Regions from separate parts of the Lactococcus sp. genome, predicted to be linked through region 2. Evidence: riboswitches for the same ligand, from Rfam matches in the RefSeq annotation. Region 2 holds a riboswitch; the other holds the start of a gene.
What was found. Region 2 has a riboswitch for fluoride ahead of eno (phosphopyruvate hydratase). Riboswitches for the same ligand answer to the same signal wherever they lie in the genome.

Region 1 (3,332 bases), on a different contig from region 2:
TGCAAAAATTGCTAAAGACGCTGAAGGAAATTGGTCAAAAGCGATTCAAGGTTTTTCACGTGGTCAAGGAGCGACTCCGGATGATTTAATCCTTAAGGGTGATTATTATTATGCTAAAAAACATGTTGATGGTGTAAAAGCAGAAGAAATTCTTTCAAAAGTTGGGGATGAAGTCATTGCAAAAATGACCTTCTCAACTTATATGAAATGGGGAAATAATGATTTTCTCTTTGTTCGTCCGATTCAATGGATCGTATCACTTTTAGAAGATGAAATCGTTGCTTTTGATTTATTAGATGTGACTGCCAATCGTTTTTCACGTGGTCATCGTTTCTTGGCAAATGTTGAGATTGAACTCAAAAATGCCAATGATTATGCTAGCAAAATGCCAGAAAATTTTGTTTTAGTTGATGCTGAACATCGTAAAGCAGAAATATCTGCACAAATTTTGGCTCTTGCGTCTGAAAATAATTGGCAAGTTACTTTGCATAAAGATTTATTAGAAGAAGTAAATAATATTGTTGAATATCCAACAGCCTTTGTAGGCTCATTTGATCCAAAATATTTGTCTGTTCCAGCAGAAGTTTTAGTGACATCAATGCGTGATAATCAACGTTATTTTGAAGTTTATAACCAAGAAGGTCAATTGGCTCCTAACTTTATTTCGGTTCGTAATGGGAATGCCGAACATATTGAAAATGTAGTGCTTGGAAATGAAAAAGTCTTGGTTGCTCGTCTTGAAGATGCTGAATTCTTCTGGAAAGAAGATCAAAAACTTAAGATTGAAGACTTAGTGGCTAAACTTGCTAAAGTAACTTTCCATGCAAAAATTGGTTCAATCACTGAACATATGGCACGAACAAAATTAATTGCTGCTAAATTAGCTGATATTGCTGGTTTAACAGATGAAGAAAAAGTAGACGTGGCTCGTAGCGCTGAAATTTATAAATTTGACCTTTTGACAGGAATGGTTGGAGAATTTGATGAATTGCAAGGCGTGATGGGTGAAAAATACGCTCTTTTAGCAGGGGAAAATGCAAATGTTGCTGCGGCTATTCGTGAACATTACATGCCGACCTCAGCTGACGGCCAATTACCTGAAACAAAAGTTGGTTCTGTTCTTGCAGCAGCAGATAAAATTGATTCAGTCCTTTCTTTCTTTAATGTTGGTTTGATTCCATCTGGTTCAAATGACCCTTATGCGCTACGTCGTGCAGTACAAGGATTGATTCGAATTATCGAAAAAATGAATTGGCATTTCGACCTATCTTTATTTATCGACCAATTTGAGGGTCAAAATCATGCTGAAATTTTGGAATTCGTCAAAGCACGCGTTCAAAAACTTTTGCTTGAAAAATTAGACCGTTATGATATTGTTGAAGCAGCAATTAATAGCTCAAACTTTGATATTACAAATATGATGGAATCAGCATTTGTTATTGATGGTCATAAACTTCACGAACCATTTAAACCAGCGATTGAAAATGTTTCACGTTCAATTAATTTAGTTAAAAAAGCAGCTGATATTGCTGAAATTAATCCAGCACTTTTTGAAGAAGATACTGAACAAGCACTTTATGATGCCGTTATTTCTCTGCAAAATCAATGGACTTATAAGCCATGTGAAGAAAAATTCCGAGCAATTGTTCATACGCTTGCTCCTGCAATTGAAGCTTTCTTTGATAATGTGATGGTTATGGCCGAAGATTTAGCTGTTCGTGATAATCGGATTGCCTTATTGTCAGAAGTTGTTGCATTAACAAGTGTTATGGCTGATTTTTCTTTGATTAATACAAAATAAAGCTGACTTATTTACTGACAGAGAGTTGCAAAGCCCTTTTAAATGCTGTCAGTAAAAATAAATTCTGTCAGTAATTTTAAAAACATTTACGAAAAGGAATTAAGAAATGACAATTACAAATGAACAAGTAGAACGCATTAATGAATTGGCGCGTAAGAAAAAAGCCGAAGGTTTATCAGAAGCAGAACTTGAAGAACAAGCCCTTTTACGTCGAGCTTATCTTGATAGTGTTAAAGCAAATTTCCGTTCACAAGTTGAAACAATCAAAGTCATTGATGAAAAAACGGGAGAAGATGTGACTCCTGACAAACTCAAAGAAATTCAACGGAAAAATGGCATGCGTGACTGAGCTTTTTCTTGCAAATATTTCATAAAATGTTAAAATAAATATTAATAATGATGGGTATGGTGCACACCCGAAACCGCTTTAAGAATAAAATCTTAAAACTAATGGCGCCTACAAACAAAAGGCTGTTTTTAAGCAGTCCTGTTTGTAGCGCCTTTTGTTTTGTGAAAATTAAGATAAATGAGCCTTGCTCATAAATAAGGAGTATTGAAACAATGAATTTTTTTAAAGTAGGAATTTCCAGAAGTGCAATTTTATATGTCTTCTTAGCTGTAATTATTGGTGGCTTAATTGGGGTGGTTGATGCGATTTTTGGTCGAGGTCTTATCTATATTACCGAATTTAGAGATGGACATACCCTATATTTGATTCCATTTTTAACTTTAGCGGGTCTCTTGATTGTCTATCTCTATAAAAATTTTGGTAAAGATAGTCAAAAAGGCATGGGACTAATTTTTGAAGCGGGAAATCATGGGCGAGAAGATATTCCAAAACGTTTGGTTCCTTTAATTGTTTTCTCAACTTGGCTTTCTCATTTATTTGGTGCCAGTGTCGGACGTGAAGGGGTTGCCGTTCAAATCGGTGGCGTCATTGGTCATGCGATTGGTAAAAAACTTTCAGCAAAAGAGGCCCAAAAAATTCTTTTGATTACTGGTATGGCTGCTGGTTTTGCTGGTCTTTTTCAAACGCCAATCGCGGCAACTTTTTTTGCCATTGAAATTTTGATGTTAGGGAAAATAGAATACAGAGCTTTGATTCCAGCCTTAGTTGGTTCCTATGTCGCCAGTTGGACTTCAAATTATCTAGGATTAGAAAAATTTTCTTTTGCGATCAATACTAACATTCATCTTGACCCCTTAGTTCTTTTAAAATTGGCCATCATCGCAGTATGTTTTGGTTTGGTGGGGAGATTTTTTGCGGAATCTTTAGCTTTTATGAAAGCAACCGTTGCTAAAAGAATTGTTAATCCTTATCAAAGAATTATTTTGATGGGAATTGTCATCTCAATTGGTTTACTTGTTATTCATTTGGACCGTTATGCTGGTCTTGGAACGAATTTGATTGGTTTGAGTTTTAATGGTGGTCATATCAATGGATATGATTGGATTTTAAAATTGATCTTTACGGTTTTGTCTATTTCTGCAGGGTTCCAAGGAGGGGAAGTGACACCGCTTTTTGCGATTG
Region 2 (3,332 bases):
AATTTCCTTATTAATAGCTCCGTCTTTACTGACAAAAGCGAATTATAGTGATTATATCACACTTTTAGTTGAAGATTTTAGCAAAGAATTATGTTAAGACTATATCAATAAAGTTAAAAAATAATAAATAAGTTAGAATAAGCTTGAAAAAGAAAGAATATCTTTATAAAATTAGGAGGAAAAGTTAAAAAGGAGATTTTATGGAAAAGTTTAAAGGGAGTTTAGGCTCGGTCGTGAGAGGACTTGGTTTTTTATTTGTAGTCTTATTTTTGATAATGATTACATCAACAATCAATAATGTATTAGGAATAATCGTATTTTTAGGACTCTTAGGATTCACTAGTTATTATTTGTTAAGTGGACGAAAAAATACAGGGAATTTTATTTCCAAAATCACTAATAAAAGTCTTTGGCTTGTTACTCTTATCTTATTTGTTGCTACAACTGGAGTATTGACAGTTCATAGTAATCAAATTAAATTAAAAGAAGCTCGGACAGAGCTAACCAAGTCTGATAAAAAACTGTCAAATTTATCATCGGAATATGTTTCGATAGAAACACAAAAAGATGTTAAAGCTGAACAAAAAGATACTCATAAAATTAATCAAAGTAAAAACAATGACAAAATAAAAGCAGAGACAAAAAGACTTAACCACCTTATATCTGTTGTAAAATCTGAACAAAAAGCAGTCGATGATATTTTGAATCAATCTGCTGAGCTTAAAAATGATGAAAATATTTTATCAGAAGATAAAGCAATCCTTGATAAATTAGAGCAAAAAGCAAACAATTATCAGTCATTAAAGTCCTATAAAAAAGAATCTGAAAATTTATTAGAGCTAATTTCTGTTCATAATCAACGTGAAGAACAACTGAAAACAGTTGCAACAACTTTAAAAGATAAAAATCTGTCAGCACAAGATAAAAGTCAACTAGACAAGTTAGTACTAGAGATTAAAAAAGCTAAAAAAGCTTCAGATATCGAAGATAAGATGTCTGAGATCAGTACTGCTCTAGAAACTGCCCAGTCAAATATCCAAACAAAAAACGAAGTAGATGATAAAAAAGCACAACTCAACTCGACAGTAAAAAGTGCTCAAAGTTTACTAAGTGATACATATATTTCTGCTGCAGACAAAACATTAATTCAAGAGAGCATAGATTCAGTTAATAAAGCTGAAACACTTGATGAGTTAGATAAAGCTTCGCAAAACATTATTGACAATACAAGTAAAGTTAAAGCCAATAATGAAACGGCTAAAGCAGCTGCGGACAAGAAAAAAAGAGATGACGAACAAAAAAGAAGAGCAGATGAAAAAGCTGCAGCTCAAGCAAGCTCAGATTCGCAAGGAAATTCGGCAGTGGCAAGTGGAGGTTATAGCACAAATCCCGCTGGTTGGGGAGTAGCGGAAGCTGGCTATTGTTTCTATCGTCCAAGTAGTCAAAGATATTATAGTTCAGTGGCAAATCCTGGGAATTATACCTATATGACTATCAGTGAAGCTCAGGGTCTTAATGGAAGCCCAGGGCATAGTAATGGTTCGGCTCACACATGATAAATTTATCAAAAAAATAGATTTCAAAAATTTGACCGAGTAAAAATAAAGTAGTAAATTAATAATAGATGGGTATGGTGCACACCCGAAACCGTTTCAAGAAATAACTTGAATCTAATGGCGCCTACAAAGCAAAGTCTTTTTTGCCTTGTAGGCTGCCATTTTTTCTTTGGCTTACAACGGCATTAAAGGCAGAGAAAAGGAGAGTTATTATGACAGTCACAATCGAAAACATTCACGCAAGAGAAATTTTTGATTCCAGAGGAAATCCAACCGTTGAGGTAGATGTTAGATTGACAGATGGAACTTTGGGACGGGCGGCAGTACCATCAGGAGCATCAACAGGAGATCGTGAAGCGGTCGAACTAAGAGATGGCGGAGCGCGACTTCAAGGAAAAGGTGTTTCTAAAGCGGTAGCAAATGTTAATGGCGAAATTTATGAAGCCTTATATGAAGCCTTAAAAGGACAATCACCATTTAATCAAGCAAAATTAGATCATCTGATGATTGAACTTGACGGGACAAAAAATAAATCTCGTTTAGGGGCTAATGCAATTTTAGGGGTTTCAATGGCCATTTCTCGTGCGGCAGCGAATAGTGAAAAAATCCCACTTTATCGTTATCTTGGTGGAGTAGATTTGGAACTTCCTCAACCATTTTTCAATGTCATTAATGGTGGAGTACATGCCGATTCAGGAATTGACGTTCAAGAATTTTTGATTACACCAGTCAAACGGGGAAGCTTTCGCGATGGTTTAGAAAAAATTGCAAATATCTACCATACTCTAAAGAAAATTTTAGCTGACGAAGGGCTAGAAACAGCCGTAGGTGATGAAGGTGGCTTTGCCCCTAAACTTGGTTCGACGGAAAATGCCATTGCTACACTTTATCAAGCAATTGAAAGAACTGGTTATGTGCCAGGCGAAGAAATTGCGATTGCTATTGACCCGGCTTCTAGCGAATTTTATGATGACAAAGAAAAAGTCTATCATTTTGAAGGTCAAAAGCTCACTTCAGCAGAATTGTTGACCTACTATGAGGGGTTAGTTGAAAAATATCCTGCCCTAATCTCTATTGAAGACGGATTTTCAGAACATGATTGGGCTGGTTTTGCGGCTCAAACGAAAGTTCAAGGTCAAAAAATTCAATGGTTGGTGATGATATTTTTGTCACAAATCCCGAAATCTTCAAAGAAGGAATTCAAAAAGGTGTAGCAAATGCTATTTTGATTAAACTAAATCAAATCGGGACAGTGACCGAAGCGATTGAAGCGATTAGTTTGGCTAGAAAAGCAGGTTATAAGACCATGATTTCTCATCGTTCAGGTGAAACGGTTGATAGTTTTATTGCTGACTTTGCTGTAGCCATGCACGCTGGACAAATAAAAACAGGTTCAATGGCGAGAAGCGAGCGGGTTGAAAAATATAATCAATTTTTGCGTATTGAAGAAGAGTTAGGAAAAGATGCAGCTAAAAATGAAAAACATTAATTTCTATAATTAATGTTTTTTATTTTTAAGGATGTGAATTTTAGAAAGGAGAAGAGGGGATTCGAACCCCCGATACGCTTGTGACGTATACACACTTTCCAGGCGTGCTCCTTCGACCACTCGGACACTTCTCCAACTTCCTTAACATTATAGCAAAAAAGCTCAGACTTTAGCAAAGATTTTTAAATGACACTTTATTTACTGATAATCGGGTTAATTTTTAGTAGAAATATAAAACTAAATGGTTAAAAGTCTTTAAAATTTGGTATAATAAGGGCTATGAATAA

Region 1: another riboswitch for fluoride. It lies ahead of RSC39_RS07315 (voltage-gated chloride channel family protein); the one in region 2 lies ahead of eno (phosphopyruvate hydratase).

The regions. Positions count from the first base shown of each region.
Region 1 is NZ_JAVXIY010000006.1:96,930-100,261, forward strand. Features, by position in the region: gene glyS (glycine--tRNA ligase subunit beta) at 1-1,801, shown strand, start outside; gene RSC39_RS07310 (DUF896 domain-containing protein) at 1,908-2,150, shown strand; fluoride riboswitch at 2,194-2,268, shown strand; gene RSC39_RS07315 (voltage-gated chloride channel family protein) at 2,363-3,332, shown strand, end outside.
Region 2 is NZ_JAVXIY010000001.1:258,487-261,818, forward strand. Features, by position in the region: gene RSC39_RS01360 (hypothetical protein) at 201-1,556, shown strand; fluoride riboswitch at 1,618-1,690, shown strand; partial or broken gene eno (phosphopyruvate hydratase) at 1,769-3,045, shown strand; tRNA gene RSC39_RS01370 (tRNA-Ser) at 3,092-3,179, opposite strand; gene RSC39_RS01375 (energy-coupling factor ABC transporter ATP-binding protein) at 3,325-3,332, shown strand, end outside.